Regions from separate parts of the Sanguibacter sp. 25GB23B1 genome, predicted to be linked through region 1. Evidence: riboswitches for the same ligand, from Rfam matches in the RefSeq annotation. Region 1 holds a riboswitch; each other region holds the start of a gene.

What was found. A riboswitch is a leader RNA that binds a small molecule or an ion and turns the genes downstream of it on or off. The one in region 1 is predicted to bind thiamine pyrophosphate.
Region 2: another riboswitch for thiamine pyrophosphate. It lies ahead of thiO (glycine oxidase ThiO); the one in region 1 lies ahead of thiC (phosphomethylpyrimidine synthase ThiC).
Region 3: another riboswitch for thiamine pyrophosphate. It lies ahead of thiD (bifunctional hydroxymethylpyrimidine kinase/phosphomethylpyrimidine kinase); the one in region 1 lies ahead of thiC (phosphomethylpyrimidine synthase ThiC).
Region 4: another riboswitch for thiamine pyrophosphate. It lies ahead of ABKW26_RS15850 (thiamine ABC transporter substrate-binding protein); the one in region 1 lies ahead of thiC (phosphomethylpyrimidine synthase ThiC).

What each region holds. Positions count from the first base shown of each region.
Region 1 covers NZ_JBDYKL010000001.1:67,662-72,878, forward strand. Annotated here, with positions in the region: gene thiC (phosphomethylpyrimidine synthase ThiC) at 1-1,076, opposite strand, end outside; TPP riboswitch at 1,066-1,176, opposite strand; gene ABKW26_RS00345 (hypothetical protein) at 1,328-1,648, shown strand; gene clpB (ATP-dependent chaperone ClpB) at 1,698-4,328, opposite strand; gene ABKW26_RS00355 (hypothetical protein) at 4,599-5,217, shown strand, end outside.
Region 2 covers NZ_JBDYKL010000049.1:1,073-6,289, reverse strand. Annotated here, with positions in the region: gene ABKW26_RS18915 (thiazole synthase) at 1-675, opposite strand, end outside; gene thiS (sulfur carrier protein ThiS) at 681-926, opposite strand; gene thiO (glycine oxidase ThiO) at 923-2,131, opposite strand; TPP riboswitch at 2,123-2,228, opposite strand; gene thiE (thiamine phosphate synthase) at 2,245-3,009, shown strand; gene ABKW26_RS18895 (hypothetical protein) at 3,006-3,578, shown strand; gene ABKW26_RS18890 (hypothetical protein) at 3,575-3,853, shown strand; gene guaA (glutamine-hydrolyzing GMP synthase) at 3,896-5,217, shown strand, end outside.
Region 3 covers NZ_JBDYKL010000017.1:59,117-64,333, forward strand. Annotated here, with positions in the region: gene pheS (phenylalanine--tRNA ligase subunit alpha) at 1-1,070, shown strand, start outside; gene pheT (phenylalanine--tRNA ligase subunit beta) at 1,070-3,655, shown strand; TPP riboswitch at 3,664-3,762, shown strand; gene thiD (bifunctional hydroxymethylpyrimidine kinase/phosphomethylpyrimidine kinase) at 3,755-4,648, shown strand; gene ABKW26_RS11135 (hypothetical protein) at 4,636-4,884, opposite strand; gene ABKW26_RS11140 (quinone oxidoreductase) at 4,909-5,217, opposite strand, start outside.
Region 4 covers NZ_JBDYKL010000032.1:38,377-43,593, forward strand. Annotated here, with positions in the region: gene ABKW26_RS15840 (YbaB/EbfC family nucleoid-associated protein) at 1-333, opposite strand, end outside; gene ABKW26_RS15845 (DUF4235 domain-containing protein) at 464-724, opposite strand; TPP riboswitch at 803-907, shown strand; gene ABKW26_RS15850 (thiamine ABC transporter substrate-binding protein) at 964-2,076, shown strand; gene ABKW26_RS15855 (iron ABC transporter permease) at 2,081-3,856, shown strand; gene ABKW26_RS15860 (ABC transporter ATP-binding protein) at 3,856-4,935, shown strand; gene ABKW26_RS15865 (TetR family transcriptional regulator C-terminal domain-containing protein) at 5,019-5,217, shown strand, end outside.

The sequences.
Region 1 (5,217 bases):
GCGATCCTCGTCAGCTCTCCGAGCGTCCGGAGCTCCGCGAACTGCGCGGCGTCGTTCGCGTCCGCGATGGAGCCGGGGCGGAGCCCGTCGCCGAGGGAGAACGTCACGTCGTAGCGGCGCAGGATCTCGCACAGCTCATGGAAGTGCGTGTAGAGGAACGACTCGCGGTGGTGCGCGAGGCACCACGCCGCCATGATCGACCCGCCGCGCGAGACGATCCCCGTGACACGACGTGCCGTGAGCGGGATGTAGCGCAGCAGGACGCCGGCGTGGACGGTCATGTAGTCGACACCCTGCTCGCACTGCTCGATCACCGTGTCGCGGTAGATCTCCCAGGTCAGCGCGGCCGGGTCGCCCTTGACCTTCTCGAGCGCCTGGTAGATCGGCACCGTGCCCACCGGGATCGGGGAGTTCCGCAGGATCCACTCGCGCGTCTCGTGGATGTCCTTGCCGGTGGAGAGGTCCATGAGGGTGTCGGCGCCCCAGCGCGCGGCCCACACCATCTTCTCGACCTCTTCCTCGATGCTCGACGTCACCGCGGAGTTGCCGATGTTCGCGTTGATCTTCACGGCGAAGGCCTTGCCGATGATCATCGGCTCCACCTCGGGGTGGTTCCGGTTCGCGGGGATGACGGCGCGACCGCGCGCCACCTCCGAGCGGACGAGCTCGACGTCCACACCCTCGCGGGCGGCGACGTACCGCATCTCGTGGGTGACGATCCCGGCCTTCGCCCAGGCCAGCTGGGTGCCGGCGCCCTCCACGGGCTCCGGCCGCGACCACGTCTCCCGTGCTCGCGGCAGGCCCGCGAGGAGGTCGATCGGCGCCGCGTCGGCCGAGTCGTCCGTGTACGGGCCGGACGTGTCGTAGAGATCGAGGTGCTCGCCGTTGCTGAGGTTCACACGGCGGACCGGGAACGCGAGACCGGGTGCGTCAGGGACCGGCGCGTAGTGCTTCGTGGACCCGGCGATGGGGCCCATCGTCACGGTGCTCGCCGACGTGACGGTGCTGCTGGTGGTGGCCGTGCTGCTGGTGGTGCTGGGTGCTGAGGACGCGCGTGCGTCGTCGACGATGCTCATCGATTCTCCCTACGCCGGCATGATCCGGACAGGTTCGAACGGTCGGCGGCGCGTGAGCCGCCCTCTCAGCTCGCTGCTGCGAGCTCCCGTGGGTATGTGGTTGTCGGGCCAGGCTACCCCACACGCACGACCTGCCCAATCGTGACAAAGCTCTCACTCTGCGGCGTGTCCACGGATCGGGTGCAGGTCCGCGACCCTACGGTCGTCCTGAGGCCCGACGACGTGCCTCGTCCGACGAGCAGGGGGAAGAGATGCAGAGAAGGAGCCTGATCGCAGCACTCACGGTCGTCCTCGTGGGGTTCTCGACAGTGGTGGCGTCGAGCGCGAGCGCAGCGGCCTGCACGGTGGCGGCGTCCCGGTCGTCGACCTGGACGAAGGTCCAGGCCGGCACCGGTTGCCTCGCCGTCCAGGCGCGGATCGACAAGTACGTCCAGGGCACGGGCATCCGCAGCACGCTCGGCTATGCCGGTCCGACGCTCTCGGTCGCCGTGGACAACTACGGCATCTGGTCCGGGGCGTACTACCGCACCCGCAGCTCGGCGGGCACCTGGAGCGGGTGGTCGCCGGTCTGACGACTCCCTCCCGGCCGCCCGCCGAGGCTGCAGGTCGGCGCTGCGCGGCTCAGCGCACGGTGAGCGTCAGCCGGGCCGTCCCGTCCTCGGACTCCGCGCCGAGGTCGGGGCGGTCCACGAGCACGGTCGCGCCGTCGACCACCTCGCCGGAGAGGATGGACCGCGCGAGGCGGTCCCCGATCTCACGCTGGACGAGCCGGCGCAGGGGCCGGGCACCGTAGGCGGGGTCGAAGCCCTCGATCGCGAGCCACTCGCGCGCCGGGAGCGTCACCTCGAGGGAGATCCGACGGTCCGTGAGCCGTGCCGCGAGCTCCTTGACCTGGATGTCGACGATCCGTCCGAGCTCGTCGAGGCCCAGGGGGTCGAAGAGCACGACCTCGTCGAGCCTGTTGAGGAACTCGGGCTTGAACGCTTCGCGGACGGTCGACATGACTGCGGCACGCTTCGCCCCGTCGTCGAGCAGCGGGTCGACGAGGAACTGCGAGCCGAGGTTCGACGTGAGGACGAGGATGACGTTGCGGAAGTCGACCGTGCGCCCCTGGCCGTCGGTGAGGCGGCCGTCGTCGAGCACCTGGAGGAGGATGTCGAAGACCTCCGGGTGTGCCTTCTCCACCTCGTCGAGCAGCAGCACCGAGTACGGACGCCGACGGACCGCCTCCGTGAGCTGGCCGCCCTCCTCGTAGCCGACATAGCCCGGAGGGGCTCCGACGAGGCGCGAGACGCTGTGCTTCTCCGAGTACTCCGACATGTCGATGCGCACCATGGCCCGCTCGTCGTCGAAGAGGAAGTCCGCGAGCGCCTTCGCGAGCTCGGTCTTGCCGACGCCGGTGGGGCCGAGGAAGAGGAACGATCCGGTGGGGCGGTTGGGGTCGGACACCCCGGCGCGGGCGCGACGGACGGCGTCGGACACGGCCGCGACGGCGGTCTTCTGGCCGATGAGCCGCTGACCGACGACGTCCTCCATGGAGAGGAGCTTCTGGCTCTCGCCCTGGAGGAGTCGGCCGGCGGGGATGCCGGTCCACGCGGAGACGACCTCGGCGATCTCGTCGGCGTCGACCTTGTCCCCGACGAGGCGTGGCGGGCGGCCCTCGGCGGAGGACTCGGCGTCCTCGTCGCGCTCTGCGCGCTCGGCGTCGGCGAGCTCGCGCTCGAGGGCGGGGAGCTCTCCGTACCGGATGCGCGACGCGGTCTCGAGGTCTCCCTCGCGCTCGGCGCGCTCCTGCTGGGACTGGAGCTCGTCCTTGCGCTTGCGCAGCTCACCGACGCGGTTGAAGCCGCCCTTCTCGGACTCCCACCGCGCGTTGAGGGCGGCGAGCTCCTCGCGGCGGTCGGCGAGGATGGCCCGGAGCTCGACGAGGCGCTGCTTCGAGGCCTCGTCGTCCGACTTGTCGAGCGCGAGCTCCTCCATCTCGAGGCGCGTGACCGCGCGCCGGAGCGTGTCGATCTCGACCGGCGAGGAGTCCATCTCCATGCGCAGGCGCGACGCGGCCTCGTCGACGAGGTCGATGGCCTTGTCCGGGAGCTGACGACCGGAGATGTACCGGTCGGAGAGCGTCGCGGCGGCCACGAGGGCCGCGTCGGAGATGGTCACGCGGTGGTGGGCCTCGTAGCGGGACTTCAGCCCGCGCAGGATGGCGACGGTGTCCTCGACGGACGGCTCGCCGACGTAGACCTGCTGGAACCGGCGCTCGAGTGCGGGGTCCTTCTCGATCCGCTCTCGGTACTCGTCGAGCGTCGTCGCGCCGACGAGGCGGAGCTCGCCGCGCGCGAGCATGGGCTTGAGCATGTTCCCGGCGTCCATCGAGCCGTCGCCGCCGCCACCTGCGCCGACGACGGTGTGCAGCTCGTCGATGAAGGTGACGACCTCGCCGTCGGACCCCTTGATCTCCTCGAGGACGGCCTTGAGGCGCTCCTCGAAGTCGCCGCGGTACTTCGCGCCGGCGACCATGGCTGCGAGGTCGAGGGAGATGAGGCGCTTGCCCTTGAGAGAGTCGGGGACGTCGCCGTCGACGATGCGCTGGGCGAGCCCCTCGACCACGGCGGTCTTGCCGACGCCGGGCTCTCCGATGAGGACGGGGTTGTTCTTGGTGCGGCGGGAGAGGACCTGCACGACGCGGCGGATCTCGGCGTCGCGGCCGATGACCGGGTCGAGCTTGCCGTCGCGCGCCGCCTCGGTGAGGTCGACGCCGTACTGGGTGAGCGCCTTGTACGTCCCTTCGGGGTTCGGCGAGGTGACCCGCTTGTCTCCGCGGACTGCGGGGATCGCGGCGGCGAGCGCGTCACGCGTCACGCCTGCGCGACGGAGGATGTCCGCCGCGGGGGACGGGGCTGCGGCGACACCGAGGAGGAGGTGCTCGGTCGAGAGGTACTCGTCGTCGAGCGTGGCGGCCTCGGTGCGGGCGCGCTGGAGGACTGAGGACAGCGAGGTCGAGACGGTCGGCTTGGTCACGGCGGTGCCGCTGACGGTCGGCAGCGCGACGAGGGCGCGGCGGACGTCGGCGCCGACGGCCTGGGCGTCCGCCCCGACCTCCGCGAGCAGGCCGGGGGTGGTGCCCTCGGCCTGGGAGACGAGGGCGGCGAGCAGGTGCAGGGGCTCGACCTGCGGGTTCCCGGCGGCGGTGGCTGACTGGATCGCGTCGCCGAGGGCCGCTTGGGAGAGGGTCGTCAGATTTCCGTCCATGGAACCTCCAGATGGCGTGCGGGTGATGTCGCGTCGGGGCTCCAGCACGCAAGCCCCGACGGTCTGTCCAAAGTTGAGTCTAGTCCACTCAACTCCGGATTTCTACGGATCAGATGTCCCGTTTGGCCGCCTTCACGGTGGGGACATGTCCCCGTTCACCCGTCGCGACGCACCACGCCGCGTCGTGCTGTGAAACAGTTCGGGGAGGGTCGCGCAGCCCGCCGGGCGCGCTGGAGGACCCACAGGTCACACCGAGGGAGAACCACTCGTATGAGCAGAAGACGACTGGCGCTGGCGGCAGGAGCAGCACTCCTTGTTGCAGCGCTCACCGGGTGCGGGAAGGTCACCGCCGAGTCCGTGGTCTACGACGACGCGACCTACGACATGACGCTCTACATGCTCGGCGAGGACGAGCAGATCGAGCTGTCCGGCGCCACCCCGACGGAGCTGTCCGAGACCCTCGTCTCGACCTTCGAAGGTGCACCCGGCACGGAGGACTGGACGTTCACCCCCTACTCGGCAGACGGCTACTCCGGCGTCGAGGCGGTCGGCACCGGCATCCCGGGCGACGACATCGCCATGTTCGGCACCGGGCTGTTCGAGTCCGACGACGAGACGATCACCTTCGACTTCCAGTACCCGATGAGCCTCGTCACCGAGCAGTCCGGCCTGCCCGCCGACCAGGCGGTCGAGGTCACCGTGAGCATGGTCGTCGAGTTCCCCGGAGACGTCATCGACCACAACGGCACGCTCGTCGACGACCGCACGGTCGAGTGGAGCTCCGCCGCGGACACCGATCCCGACTTCACCGCGACCTCCGCGACCTCGAGCGCCGAGCCGTCCGAGGAAGCGAGCGACGAGGCGACCGAGGAGAGCGACGAGCCGGCAG
Region 2 (5,217 bases), on a different contig from region 1:
CGCGAGGAGCACACCGTCGCACCCGAGCTCCATCGCGAGCGCCGCGTCCGACGCCGTGCCGATGCCCGCGTCGAGGATGACGGGGACGGTCGACCGGTCGGCGATCGCGGTGATGTTGCGGGGGTTGAGGATCCCGAGGCCGGAGCCGATGGGCGACCCGAGCGGCATGACGGCCGCGCAGCCCACGTCCTCGAGCCGGCGTGCGACGACCGGGTCGTCGTTCGTGTACGGCAGGACCACGAAGCCGGCTCGGACGAGCTGCTCGGCTGCGGCGACGAGCTCGATCGGGTCGGGGAGCAGGGTGATCTCGTCGGCGAGGACCTCGAGCTTGATCCAGTCGGTGCCGCACGCCTCGCGTGCCAGCTCGGCGGTGAGCACCGCCTCCCGCGCGCTGAAGCAGCCCGCAGTGTTGGGCAGCGGCCGGATCCCGAGGCGGGCGAGCAGGTCCCAGACCGTGCCTGCACCCGGCGGTCCGGCGTCCCGGCTCACCCGTCGCATCGCGACGGTCGTCAGCTCGGTGCCCGACGCGACGAGCGCCGACTCGAGGTGCAGGAGGTTCGGCGCGCCGCCGGTGCCCATGACGAGCCGCGACCCCAGAGGGACGCCGGCGACGACGAGCGCGTCGGGCGCGGGTGCTCCGTGGTCTGCCACCTCGTCCGGCATCCGGTCCACCATCGGGATCATCCGCCCTGCACCGCGGTGACGAGCTCGATCCGGTCGTCGTCCCGGAGGAGCGTGCTCGCCCACCGGGACCGAGGGACGACCCGGTCGTTGACGGCCGCTGCGATCCCGGTCGGTGCCTCGGACCCGCACGCCGTGTCGCCAGGGGCGGGCAGGACCGGTGCGACGACCGACGCGACGACCGACGCGAGGTCGTCCGCCCCGGTGAGCCGGCGCTCCTCACCGTTGAGCACGACGCGGGTCATGACCGGGCCCCCACGAGGGAGAAGCGCAGCGGGTCGACCGACGCGAGCGCGGCAGGCAGGTCGGGTGCGGGGGTCTCCTCGCCGGCCAGCAGGCCGTCGAGCGCAGCCGCCGTCAACGGTGCGAGCAGGACGCCGTTGCGGTAGTGGCCGGTCGCGACAGCGAGCCCGGGGACCGCGGTCCGTCCGATGATCGGCAGGTTGTCCGGCGTGCCCGGACGCTGCCCGGTCGTCACCTCGTGGAAGTCGAGCTCGTCGATACCGGGGACCAGTGCGCGCGCGTCGCGCAGGAGCGCGTAGACGCTCCCCGCCGGGGTGAGGCTGTCGGTGCGCTCCTCGCTCGTCGCACCGACGACGACCTCGCCGCCAGGACGAGGGACGACGTAGACCGGTCGCATCTGGACCGTCCCGCGCACCACGTGCCGCAGTCCGAAGCCGGGCACGCCCCGGGCATCGAGCCGGATCGACTGTCCGCGGACGGCGCGGGTCGGCACGACGACCTCGGGCACCCCGCCGAGCAGGTCCGCCGAGCGGGCACCGGCAGCGAGGACGACGAGCCCGGCGCTGTGCGTCGCGCCGTTCTCGTCCACCGCGCCGACGACGTCTCCCGTGGCCGAGCGCACGAGCCGGACCGCGGCGGAGCGCACCACCCGGCTCCGCATCCCGGGGCGCCCGTCGACGACCGCCATGAGCGCCCTGTGGGTCGCACGCGGATCGACCTGGTGGTCGCCGCTCACCCAGAACGCACCGGACAGGCGGCTGCCGAGGAAGGGCTCGCGCCCGCGTGCCTCGGCGAGCGAGAGGCGTTCCGACGCGAGGCCCAGGCCCCTGTGGAGGGCGTGCAGCCGGTCGGCCTCCTGGGCGTCGCCCTGGTCGTACGAGACGGCGAGCGTGCCGCAGGCTGCGAGCCCGACGTCGAGCCCCGAGGCCTGCTCGAGCTCGGCCGCGAACGCCGGCCAGCGCGCCGCCGAGTCGACGCACAGCGCGGCGAGCTCCGGCTCGCCGAAGCTCGCCTCGGTGACCGGGGCGAGCATGCCGGCCGCCGCCCACGTCGCCCCCGAGCCCGGGTACGGGTCGAGGCACGTGACGGACAGGCCGAGACAGGACGCTCGCCAGGTGGCGACGGCGCCGATGATGCCACCGCCGAGGACGAGGACGTCCGAGACCGTGGCGGCTGGTGGTGGGGTCGAGACTTCGAGTGCGCGCATGCGCTTGCTCCCTTCGCTGGCATGACCCAGAGCAGGTTCGACGGTCGGCGGAATGCCCTCTCAGCCCCACCTGTGCGGGGCTCCCGTGCGTTGTTCACACTACACTTCCGCGCATGGCCCCGACCTCGGAACCACCCGCCTCTGCGTCACCGGTGCCGGTACCGACCGGCGGCGTGCGCGAGCGGCTGCAGGACGCCCGCCTCTATCTGTGCACCGACGCTCGTCGTGACCGACGAGGTGGCCTCGACCTGCTCGACCTCGTGCGTGCAGCCCTGCGCGGCGGCGTCGACGTCGTCCAGCTGCGCGACCGGTCGCTCGACGTCGCTGAGGAGCTGGATCTCCTCGCGGCACTGCGCGAGCTGACGATCGAGCACGGTGCGCTCCTCGCGGTGAATGACCGCGCCGACGTGGCGCTCGCAGCCCGCGCAGACGTCCTGCACACCGGGCAGCGTGATCTCCCCGTCGCGGCTGCTCGAGGCCTCGTCGGACCGAACGCGGTCCTCGGGCGCTCGACCGGTGGCGGCGCGCAGGCGTCGGCGGCCGACGCCGACCCCGACGTCGACTACTTCTGCGTCGGGCCAGTGTGGGCGACGCCCACGAAACCTGGCCGACCCGCGGTCGGACTCGATGCGGTCCGGCGGGTGGCGGCCGCGCGGCCCGCGACGCCGTGGTTCGCGATCGGCGGGGTCGACCTCGGCAGCGTGCGCGAGGTCGTCGAGGCCGGCGCGCGGCGGGTCGTCGTCGTGCGCGCGGTGACGGAGGCGGCCGACCCGGAGGGGGCGGCGCGAGACCTGCGAGCCACCGTCGCGCGCGCAGTGACTGCAGACGCGGTGACTGCGGTCGCGGGCACGGGCACCGGGCGTGGGCGCCGACCGTGAGCACGACCGCGCGCCGCGCGCTCGTGGCACTCGCGATCGGGAGCCTCCTCGCCGGGCTCCCAGCGTGCAGCCCTGACGGGACCGGCGGCTCCGAGCCAGGGCCTGCCGAGGAGACGACACCCGCGTCGACCTCGGGTGCGGGGGTCGCGACCGTGTCGACGGACTCGTTCGTCGAGCAGACCGTCCTCGTCGACGGGGTGGAGTCGGACACGGTGACCATAGGGGTCCAGTCGCTCGTCGTCGAGGGGGAGACCATGACCCTCACCCTCGTGTACACGCCGCGCCTCTCCTCGCTGGAGCCCGACGAGCGCGTCTCGCTCTATGACGTCCTCTCCCCGGACAGCGCCCGGCGCCCGACGCTGCTCGACCGGACGAACCTCAAGGAGTACAGCGTCATCACGGACGGCGGCGACGCCTGGACGACCGCGGTGTCCGACGTGGAGGTGACCAACGGGTCGCCGGTCGTCTTCTGGGCGGTCTACGCGGCACCGCAGGACGACATCGACGTGGTCGACATCCGGGTGTCCTCGACCTGGCCGGAGTTCACCGGCGTCCCGATCGCCCGATGACGCGTCGTGGTGGTCGGACACCCGCACTCCTCCTCGCCTCCCTCCTCGGCGCCGCAGCCCTCTGCGCGGTCGGCGTCTCCGCGGCGACGGGAGCGGGTACGCCCCCGGGCCCCGAGGCTCTCGGCACGCCGACGACGGAGCAGCTCGACGACGCGGTCCGCCCGTGGGACCCCGCCGACGGAGACGTGCGGACCTGGGTGATCGGTCCCGACGCCGTGCGGCAGTGGGTCGTCACGGACGACGCGGTCGGCCAGCTCGAGGAGGACGGGCAGTAGCCCGGTCCCGCCGCCCCGCCAGGGGCCGACTATCCTGTCCAGGTGACACAACTCCCTCCCTCCTTGCCGCGTCCCGTCCTCGTGGTCGACTTCGGTGCCCAGTACGCGCAGCTCATCGCTCGTCGCGTCCGCGAGGCCAAGGTCTACTCCGAGATCGTCCCGCACACGTCCACGGTCGAGCAGATGCTCGCCAAGAACCCGGCGGCGATCATCCTCTCCGGCGGGCCGTCGTCGGTGTACGCCCAGGGCGCGCCCTTCGTCGACCCCGCGCTGTTCGAGGCCGGTGTCCCGGTCTTCGGGATCTGCTACGGCTTCCAGGCGATGGCGAAGGCGCTCGGCGGCACCGTCGAGCAGACCGGGCTCTCCGAGTACGGCGGGACGCCCGTCACCGTCGCCCGGACGGGTGCGCTGCTCGAGGGCTCTCCCGAGCAGCAGACCACCTGGATGAGCCACGGTGACGCGGTCCACACTGCACCGGAGGGCTTCGAGGTCCTCGCGACCTCCGCCGGGTCGCCGGTCGCCGCGTTCGAGAACAACGCCCGCCGCCTCTACGGCGTGCAGTGGCACCCCGAGGTCAAGCACTCGCCGCTCGGCCAGAAGGCGCTCGAGAACTTCCTCTACGAGGGTGCCGGCCTCTCACCCGACTGGACGCCCGGGCACGTCATCTCCGACCAGGTCGACGCCATCCGCGCCCAGGTCGGCGACGCACGCGTCATCTGCGGTCTCTCGGGCGGCGTGGACTCCTCCGTCGCGGCCACGCTCGTCCAGAAGGCCGTCGGCGACCAGCTCACCTGCGTCTTCGTCGACCACGGCCTGCTCCGCGCCGGCGAGGCCGAGCAGGTCGAGCAGGACTTCGTCGACGCGACAGGCGTCCAGCTCAAGGTCGTCGACGCGCGCGAGCGCTTCCTCTCGGCGCTGGCCGGCGTGAGCGACCCGGAGACCAAGCGCAAGATCATCGGCCGCGAGTTCATCCGCGTGTTCGAGGACGCGGCACGGGAGATCGTCGAGGACGCGGGCGCGCACGGCGAGGAGGTCAAGTTCCTCGTCCAGGGGACCCTCTACCCGGACGTCGTCGAGTCCGGCGGCGGTGAAGGCGCTGCGAACATCAAGAGCCACCACAACGTCGGAGGGCTGCCCGACGACCTGCAGTTCTCGCTGGTCGAGCCGCTGCGCACGCTCTTCAAGGACGAGGTCCGGGCCGTGGGCCTCGAGCTCGGCGTGCCCGAGGTCATCGTGTGGCGGCAGCCGTTCCCGGGACCGGGCCTCGGCATCCGGATCGTCGGCGAGGTCACGGCCGAGCGGCTCGAGATCCTCCGGGCCGCGGACGCGATCGCACGCGAAGAGCTCACGCGCGCCGGTCTCGA
Region 3 (5,217 bases), on a different contig from region 1:
ATCCCGCCTCGTTCTCACCCCTCGACTCGGCAGCGGTCGAGTCCGCGGTCTTCGCAGCGCTCACCGCGGCGCGCGAGGCACGCGACCTCGACGAGCTCAAGTCCGTGCGGATCGCGCACACGGGGGACCGCAGCCCCGTCGCGCTGGCGAACCGGGAGATCGGTCGCCTGGAACCGGCGGAGAAGGCTGTCGCGGGCAAGCTCCTCGGGCCTGCGCGCGGACGGATCGCGAAGGCGCTGGCAGAACGTCAGGTCGAGCTCGACGCGGAGCGCGCCGCGCGCGTCCTCGTCGAGGAGGCCGTCGACGTGACGCTGCCCGCCGGGCGCCGGGCACCCGGGGCCCGCCACCCGCTCGAGTCGCTCCAGGAACGCGTCGGGGACTACTTCGTCTCGATGGGCTGGGAGATCGCCGACGGCCCAGAGGTCGAGGCCGAGTGGTTCAACTTCGATGCCCTGAACTTCGGTCCGGACCACCCGGCGCGGCAGATGCAGGACACCTTCTTCGTCGCGGGCGTCACCGGCGAGGACCGCGCGGCGAGCACCGACTCGCACCTCGTGCTCCGCACCCACACGTCGCCCGTCCAGGCGCGCACGCTGCTCGAGCGTGATCTGCCCGTCTACATCGCGTGCCCGGGCAAGGTCTTCCGGACGGACGCCCTCGACGCCACCCACACCCCTGTCTTCCACCAGGTCGAGGGTCTCGCGGTCGACAAGGGGCTGACGATGGCGCACCTCTTCGGTACCCTCGACCACTTCGCCAAGGCGATGTTCGGACCGGAGGCCAAGACTCGGCTGCGGCCGTCGTTCTTCCCGTTCACCGAGCCGAGCGCCGAGCTCGACCTGTGGTTCCCACAGAAGAAGGGCGGCGCCGGTTGGATCGAGTGGGGCGGGTGCGGCATGGTCAACCCCAACGTGCTCCTCGCGGCAGGCATCGACCCGACGGTCTACTCGGGCTTCGCGTTCGGCATGGGGATCGAGCGCACGCTCATGCTGCGCCACGGTATCGCCGACATGCACGACATGGTCGAGGGCGACATCCGCTTCTCCCAGCACTTCGGAATGGACATCTGATGCCGAACATCGCACTCTCCTGGCTCGGTGAGCACGTCGAGCTGCCCAGCGGGCTCACGGCGGCGGAGCTCGCTGCAGCGCTCGTGCGCGTCGGCCTCGAGGAGGAGGCCGTCCACTCGAGCGGGGTGACCGGTCCGCTCGTCGTCGGTCGCGTCGTGTCGCTCGAGAAGGAGCCCCAGAAGAACGGCAAGGTCATCAACTGGTGCCAGGTCGACGTCGGTGGCCACAACGTCCTCGACGACTCCGGCGATCCGACGGTCCCGCGCGGCATCGTCTGCGGTGCGCACAACTTCGAGGTCGACGACCTCGTGGTCGTCGCACTCTCGGGCGCGGTGCTGCCCGGTCCGTTCCCGATCGCGTCGCGCAAGACGTACGGACATGTCTCGGACGGGATGATCTGCTCCCAGAGCGAGCTCGGGCTCGGGGACGACCACGACGGGATCATCGTCCTCGAGCGCCCCGGGTACTCGGCTGCGGCCGGTCACGACGTCACGCCGGGCACGGACGCGCTCGCGCTGCTGGGTCTCGGCGAGGAGGTCCTCGAGATCAACGTGACGCCGGACCGCGGGTACTGCTTCTCGATGCGCGGTGTCGCGCGCGAGTACGCGCACTCCACGGGTGCAGCCTTCACGGACCGTGGGCTGCCGACGGAACCGACGCCCGCGGCGACGCCCGCGGGATTCCGCGTCGAGGTCTCGGACGGCGGCCCCGTCAACGGCGTGGTGGGGTGCGACCGGTTCGTCACGCGGGTGGTGCGCGGCGTCGCGGCGTCGACCGCGTCGCCGGCGTGGATGCAGCGACGTCTCAGCCAGGCCGGGATGCGACCGATCTCGTTGGCTGTCGACATCACGAACTACGTCATGCTCGATCTCGGTCAGCCGTTGCACGCCTACGACCTCGCGACCCTGGCGGAGCCGGTCGTCGTGCGCCGCGCCCACGACGGCGAGCGTCTGACGACGCTCGACGGGGTCGACCGGGTGCTGAGCCCGGAGGACCTGCTCATCACGGACAGCCCGGCCGGGGATCGCGGTGCTCGGGTGCTCGGTCTCGCGGGAGTCATGGGCGGAGCCGAGACCGAGGTCAGCGGCTCGACGACGGACGTGCTCGTCGAGGCCGCCCACTTCGATCCCATCTCGGTCGCGCGGACGGCGCGCCGGCACAAGCTCCCGAGCGAGGCGGCGAAGCGGTTCGAGCGCGGTGTCGACCCACGACTGCCGGCCGTCGCCGCCCAGCGGGTCGTCGATCTCCTCGTCGAGCTCGGCGGCGGAACGGTCGACGATGCGGTGAGCGATCTCGACGCGGTGCTGCCTCGTCCGTCGATCCGCTTCCCGCTCGACGAGCCCGAGCGTCTCGTGGGCGTCGCCTACACCCCCGAGCAGGTGCGGGGCGTGCTCAGCGAGATCGGGTGCCTCGTCGAGGACGTCCCGGGCGAGCCGAGCCTCGTCGAGGTCACGGCTCCGACCTGGCGGTCGGACCTCACAGGTCCGGCCGACCTCGTCGAGGAGGTCGCGCGCCTCGTCGGCTACGACACGATCCCGTCGATCCTCCCGGCAGCACCGGCCGGTCGGGGTCTCACCCAGAGCCAGCGGGTGCGCCGGAGCGTCGCACGTGCGCTCGCCGAGGACGGGTACGTCGAGACGTTGAGCTACCCCTTCGTCGGGCGGGCACAGCACGACGAGCTGGCCCTCCCTGACGACGACGAGCGGCGGGTCGCGCTCGTCCTGGCCAACCCGCTGTCGGCGGAGAAGAACGAGATGCGCACGAACCTTCTCGTCACGCTCCTCGACACCGCACGCCGCAACGTCGCACGAGGCCAGAGCGATCTCGCGCTCTTCGAGGTCGGTCTCGTGACGCTTCCGCGCGCTGGTGCGCCGGCCGCTCCGCTGTACCCGGGTGCCGCTCGACCGTCCGAGGCGGAGCTCGCGGCGATCGACGCGGCCGTGCCGGACCAGCCGCGGCGGGTCGCCGGGGTGCTGTGCGGGCGCCGCGACCCTGCGGGCTGGTGGGGGCCCGGTCGTGTCGCCGACTGGACGGACGCCGTCGCCGGCGCGCGGCTCGTCGCCGCGCGGGTCGGCGTCGGCCTCGTCGTGACCAGCGACCCGGACCACGCACCGTGGCACCCAGGACGCTGCGCGCGCCTCGCGCTCGCGGACGGGACCGTCGTCGGTCACGCGGGAGAGCTGCACCCGAAGGTGGTCGAGGACCTGGGGCTCCCGCCGCGGTCTGCCGCCTTCGAGGTCGACCTCGACCTCCTCTTCGCGGCGGCTCCCCACGACCCGATCCAGGGGGTGACCGTCTCGACCTTCCCGCTCGCGAAGGAGGACCTCGCGCTGGTCGTCGACGCCGGCGTGCCTGCTCAGCAGGTCTTCGACGCGGTGCGCGAGGGGGCCGGTCCGCTGCTCGAGGAGCTGCGGCTCTTCGACGTGTTCACGGGGGAGCAGGTGGGCGAGGGAAAGAAGTCGCTCGCCTTCTCGCTGCGGCTCCGTGGTGCCGACCGCACCTTGACCGCGCAGGACACCGCGGCCGTCCGCGAGGCAGCGGTCGCCGAGGCACACCGCCGGGTGGGAGCCGTGCTCCGGGGCTGAGTATCGTAGTGAGCGACACGGGGTGCCCGCGCACGGCGCGGGCTGAGAGCACACCCGTCGAACCTGATCTAGCTCGTACTAGCGAAGGGATGTCGCCTCATGACGTCTGCCCCTGCACGTCCTCGTGTCCTGAGCATCGCCGGGACCGACCCCACCGGCGGTGCCGGGATCCAGGCCGACCTCAAGTCGTTCGCCGCGCACGGCGCCTACGGCATGGCGGTCGTCACCGCCCTCGTGGCCCAGAACACCCAGGGTGTCCGGTCCACCCACGTCCCGGGGGCCGGGTTCCTGCGAGCCCAGCTGGACGCCGTGAGCGACGACGTCGTCGTCGACGCGGTGAAGGTCGGGATGGTGGCGACGGCGGCCAACGCCGACGCGATCACCGCGTGGCTCGGTGCCGTGCGGGTTCCAGTCGTGGTCGTCGACCCGGTCATGGTCGCGACGAGCGGGCACTGCCTCCTCGACGACGACGCCCGCGTCGCCCTCGTCCGGCTGCTCGGTCGCGCGCACCTCGTGACACCGAACCTCGCCGAGCTCGCGGTGCTCGTGGACCAGCCGGTAGCGCTCACGTGGGCGGACGCCCTCGCTCAGGGGGTGCGCCTCGAGCGGGAGGTCGGCGCCGCGGTACTCGTCAAGGGCGGTCACCTCGAGGGGCACAGCAGCCCGGACGCTCTCGTGACGGACGTCGGGACGGTCGAGATCGACGGGCCCCGCGTGCACACGCCGAACACCCACGGCACCGGATGCTCCCTGTCGTCGGCCGTCGCTGCGCTCCAGCCGCGTCTCGGCTCCTGGGAACACAGCGTCCGCACGGCGAAGGCCTGGTTGACCGGCGCCCTGCGGGCTGGAGACGGTCTCGCGGTCGGGCGCGGACGGGGACCGGTGGACCACCTGCACCACGTCGGTCGGTTCGAGGAGGTCGATCACGAGGAGCTCGGTCGCCATGAGGTGACGGGCTCCGTCGCGGGTGTCGGCGCTGCTCAGGCCCCGTAGGTGCAGTCGTAGCCCGGGGGGAACCAGCGGAACGTGGTCTCGATCTCGTTCGCGGAGGTTCCGCTCGGTGCCTCGCGGTAGCAGTCGGCACGCGACTGGTCCATGCCCATCTTCAGGTAGGCCACGGCGCTGAGCGCTGTGACGAGGAGGATGAGGACGGTCAGTGCCGTGCGTGCGGCGCGCGATGGCCCCGGGTCTCGGTCTTCGTAGCCGCCGTCGGCCCACGAGCTGTTCATGGCACGAGGGTAGCCCGGTAGCGCTCACGGGATGAGCAGGACCTTCCCCGTGGTCGATCGGGACTCGAGCGCAGCATGAGCCTGGGCGGCGTCCTCGAGCGCGTAGGTGGCGCCGACGCGCACGCTGAGCGTGCCGCCGCGCACCGCGGAGAACAGCTCGTCCGCCCGGGACACGAGCTCGGCGCGGGTGGCGACGTAGCTCGCGAGCGTCGGGCGTGTGAGGTAGACCGATCCGGCGGCGCTGAGGCGTTGGGGGTCGAGCGGAGGGACCTGCCCTGACGAGCCGCCGAAGAGGACGAGCATCCCGCGGGTGCGCAGCGACGCGAGGGACGC
Region 4 (5,217 bases), on a different contig from region 1:
CATCTCGGTCTGCTCGGCGATCGGGCGCGGGTCGGGGTGCAGCGCACCCCGGAGCTCGGCGGCCTGGGCCTGGAGGTCGGCCTGGGCGGCACCGACGGTCTGGAGGATCGCGGTCCGCAGCTGGTCCTTGTCGAGACGCATCGCGGAGTGAGCGAAGGTCACGTCCTGGACGAGCCCTCGGTGGTCGACCTCGGCCTTGACCTCGCCGCGGGAGGAACGGCCCACCCCGCGGAGGTCGGCGAGGTCGGCGGAGACGCGCCGTGCGCGCGCGGCGGCACGGTGCGCGTCGGCGAGCGCGGACTCCATCGTGTCCGCGAGGTCCTGCTCGTTCACCGTGCTCCCTCCGGTCGCCCGACTGCGGTCGTCGGATGGGGCCGACACGTCCAAGCTTCCCTGAGGCTACCGAGTTCTGCGGCGTGCCCCGATGGGGAGAAGTACCCCGGGGAGCATCGGGGACGGCGGCTCAGCGGCGGGCGGCGAGGCGGGCGGCGACCTTCGTCGTGCCGCGGGCAGCAAGAACCCTGGTCAGGGCCGCGGTCGCTCCGGTGACGGCGGCGAAGCCCACCATGCTGACGATCGTCGCGTCGTCGTCGTCGACGAGGCTGCCGGGCTTGCCGGTCGCCTTGAGCCAGATGGTCTTGACGATCTTCTGGGCGAGCAGACCGGCCCCGAACGAGATGGCGAGCGTCGCGAGCTTGACCTGCATGGACTGGTCCTGGGCCACTGTTCCTCCACGTGCGATAGCGATGTGCCCCCACGCTAGCGCCCCACGTCCGGGGCCGCACACCGCGTGTAAACTCGTCCCGAACGACAGGGGAGCGCGAACGAGCGCTGAGAGTGCGGTATACCGCAGACCCTCGAACCTGATCCGGTTAGCACCGGTGTAGGGAGTCGGGAATCTCGCCACGCGCGCGCGTGGAACCCCTCCTCAGGCTTTTCACGGTCCACAGGAGGACGCATCACATGCTGTACACCACCCACCAGCCTGCACGACGCCGGCCCGCACGGACCGGGCTGCTCGTCGCCGGGCTCACCACCAGCATCGCCCTGGTGCTGGCGTCCTGCGCCTCCGAGTCGTCGCAGGACGACGCGACGGGCGAGACGTCGGGAACGTCCGGCACGTCCGGCACGGTCACGGTCGTCGTGCACGACTCGATCATCATCAGCGACGAGAGCAAGGCGGCCTTCGAGGAGGAGAGCGGCCTCACGCTCGAGGTCGTGAGCGCCGGGGACGGCGGGGCGCTCGCCAACCAGCTCGTCCTGACGAAGGACTCGCCGCTCGGCGACGTCGCCTACGGGATCGACAACTCCTTCGCCTCGCGTGCCGTCGAGGAGGGCGTGTTCGCCCCGTACACGTCGCCCGAGCAGGGCGAGCTCTCGGCGCAGCTCGCCGCGGACCCGTCGGGGACGCTCACCGCGGTCGACTACGGCGACGTGTGCATGAATGTCGACACCGCGTGGTTCGACGAGAACGGTGTGCTCGAGCCGGCGACGCTCGACGACCTCACGATGCCCGTGTACGAGGACCTCACGGTGGTGAGCAACCCGGCGACCTCGAGCCCGGGCCTCGCGTTCCTCTTCGCGACGATCGGTGCGTACGGGGACGACTACCTCGAGTACTGGCAGAAGCTCTCGGACAACGGCCTGCTCGTCGTCACCGGGTGGGAAGAGGCGTACCAGACCGAGTTCACGGCGGGCGAGGGCGACGGGGCCCGGCCGATCGTCCTGTCCTACGCCTCGTCCCCGGCGTACACGGTGAGCGAGGACGGCAGCACGACGACCACGACCGCGATGCTCGGCACGTGCTTCCGCCAGGTCGAGTACGCGGGCGTCCTCGAGGGGGCGGAGAACCCGGAGGGTGCGCAGCAGGTCGTCGACTTCCTCCTGGGCGAGCAGTTCCAGTCCACGATCGCGACGAACATGTACGTGTACCCGGTCGACCCCGACGCCGAGATCCCGGTCGAGTGGGTCGACTTCGCGCCGCTGCCGGAGAACCCGATCGTGCTCGACCCCACGGAGATCTCGGAGAACCGTGACCAGTGGATCGAGGACTGGACTGCCACGGTGATCGGCTAGCCCGATGACTGCACCGGTCGTCGAGGAGCGGGCGGGCGCCCGGGACGCGGCCCGCGGGCGCGGCCCGGTCCTGGGGCCCGTGCGCGCTCCTCGTGCGCGCCGTGCCGTCCCCCTCGCGCGGTGGTGCGCGTGGGCGGCGGCCGTCGCGGTGCCCGTGACGTTCCTCGCCGTCTTCTTCGCGTGGCCCGTCGTCGCGCTCGTCGGGCGCGGCTTCGTCACGGACGGGGCGCTCGACCTCTCGGGCTTCGCGGAGGTGTTCGCCGCCTCGCGCACGTGGCGCCTGATCGGGCTGACGCTCGGTCAGGCGGTCGTGGGCACGGTGCTCTCCGTGGGGCTCGGCATCCCGGGCGCGTACGTCCTCTACCGCTGCACGTTCCGGGGGCAGGGGGCCGTGCGTGCGCTCGTCACCGTCCCGTTCGTCCTCCCGACCGTCGTCGTCGGCGTCGCCTTCCGCGCGCTGCTCACGGAATCGGGGCCGCTCGGCTTCCTCGGCCTCGACGGGAGCTTCACGGCGATCGTCGCGGCGCTCGTCTTCTTCAACTACTCCGTCGTGGTCCGCACGGTCGGCGGGCTCTGGGAGCACCTCGACCCGCGCGCCGAGCAGGCGGCGCGCGCTCTCGGCGCGTCGCCCGCCCGGGCCCTGTGGACGGTGACGCTGCCCGCGCTCGCCCCGGCGATCGCGTCGGCCGCGGCGGTCGTGTTCCTCTTCTGCGCGACGGCCTTCGGGGTGGTGCTCGTCCTCGGCGACCAGCGGTACGGGACCATCGAGACCGAGATCTGGATGCAGACCGTCCAGTTCCTCGACCTGCGGACCGCCGCCGTCCTGTCCGTCGTCCAGATCGTCGTCGTGAGCAGCGCGCTGTGGGTCGCGGCGCGCGCCCGGTCGCGCCGCGAGCACGCCCTCAACCTCTCCGCGGCGACGCGCTCGACGCACCCGCTGCGCCTGCGTCCCGTCCGCGGCTCGGACCTCGCCGCGACGGTCGTCACCGCGCTCGTCGTGCTCGTCCTGCTGGCGTGGCCGCTCGTCAACCTCCTCGTGTGGTCCTTCCGGACCGCCGACGGGTGGGGGCTCGGCAACTACGTGGCGCTCGGCACGACCGGGGGCACCAACGCCCTGACCGACACCGTCTGGGTCGCGGCCGGGACGTCGTTGCGGACGGCGGCGACCGCGACCGTCATCGCCCTCGTGGTCGGTGGGCTCGTCGCCCTCGTCGTGTCCCGGCGTCCCCGCGCCACGGTGGCGCGCCGCGCCGTGGGCGTCCTCGACTCCGTCTTCATGCTGCCGCTCGGCGTCTCCGCCGTGACGGTCGGCTTCGGTTTCCTCATCACGCTCGACAAGCCGCTCGGCCTCGACGTCGACCTGCGGACCTCCGGCCTCCTCGTGCCGATCGCGCAGGCGGTCGTCGCGACCCCGCTCGTCGTGCGCACCGTGCTCCCGGTGCTGCGGGCGATCGACCCGCGCCAGCGCGAGGTCGCCGCGACGCTCGGCGCACCCCCGCGGCGCGTCCTCGCCACGGTCGACTGGCCCATCGCCGCGCGCTCGCTGGGGCTCGCGATCGGCTTCGCGTTCGCCGTGTCGCTCGGGGAGTTCGGCGCCACGTCGTTCCTCGCGCGGCCCGACGACGCGACGCTGCCGATCGTCATCTTCCGGCTCATCGGACGACCGGGAGCCGAGAACTACGGCATGGCGCTCGCCGCGTCCGTCGTGCTCGCGGCGATCACCGCGACCGTCATGCTCGGCGCCGAGAGGCTCCGCGGAGAACGAACAGGAGAGTTCTGATGGGTGAGCCGGCAGCGGTGGCACGGGGAGCAGCGGCACGAGGTGTGGCGGGGCTGGGTATCGAGGACGTCGTCGTCGAGTATCCCGGGCTGCGACCCGGGACCCGGACGGTCGCCGTCGCGGGCGTCTCGCTCACGGTCGCGCCGGGCGAGGTGGTCGCGCTGCTCGGTCCGAGCGGCTGCGGCAAGTCCAGCCTGCTGCGCGCGGTCGCCGGGCTCGAGCCCGTCGCGGCGGGCCGCGTGGTGTGGGACGGCACCGACATCGGCACGGTCCCCGTCCACGAGCGCGGCTTCGGCCTCATGTTCCAGGACGGTCAGCTCTTCGCCCACCTCGACGTCGCCCGCAACGTCGAGTACGGCCTGCGCATGCAGCGGGTCCCGCGCGGCGTGCGGCGCGCTCGGGTGGACGAGCTCCTCGAGGTCGTCGGCCTGCCCGGCAGCGGGCAGCGGTCCGTCGCGACGATGTCCGGCGGCGAGCGGCAACGGGTCGCGCTCGCGCGTGCCCTCGCGCCCCAGCCGCAGCTGCTCCTGCTCGACGAGCCGCTCTCCGCCCTCGACCGCGGGCTGCGGGAGCGCCTCGCCGTCGACCTGCGTGCGGCGCTCGTGGCGACCGGCACCACGGCGCTGTTCGTCACGCACGACCACGACGAGGCGTTCACCGTCGCCGACAGGGTGGCCGTCATGGCGCGCGGCTCCCTCCTCCAGGTGGCCCCGCCGCGTGAGCTGTGGTCGGCGCCCGCGAGCCGCGAGGTCGCAGAGTTCCTCGGCTACCAGGCCTTCCTGCCGGACGCCGACGGGCTGCGCGCCGTGGGCCCCCGGGGGCTCGTGCTCACGGGGGTCGAGGGCGCGACGACGACCGGCACGGTCGTCAGCTCGGTCTTCCGTCGGGGCCACGCCGAGGTGACGGTCGAGGCCGACCTCGGCGACGGGCTGCGACGGTATGCGGCTCTCGACGACGAGGCCGGCCCCGGCAGTCACGGACGCCCGGGGACGGGCGACGTCCGACGCGGGCACCAGCCGGGGGACGTCGTGGGCGTGACGATCGACGTCGCGCAGACGGTCGCGGTGCCTCTGCGCTGAACGGGAGCGCGCCCGGAGACCGACGACGAGGCTCGCGCGCCGGAGCACCGGTCTCGCGGCCTGGGGAGTCTACGATCCGGAGTATGACCAGCGACCCGCCCCGCGACGTCGCGTCGACGACGAAGGACCAGCTCCTCGTCGATCTCCTCCGCCTGCGCGACGTCGCGGCCGAGGACGCCGCGGTCGGCGACACGCTGCACGGTCTGGCGTTCCTCGACCACCTCGTCGACGTCGCCGTGCGCAACACCGCCCAGCCCGGCAGCACCCAGCTCTACACGGTCC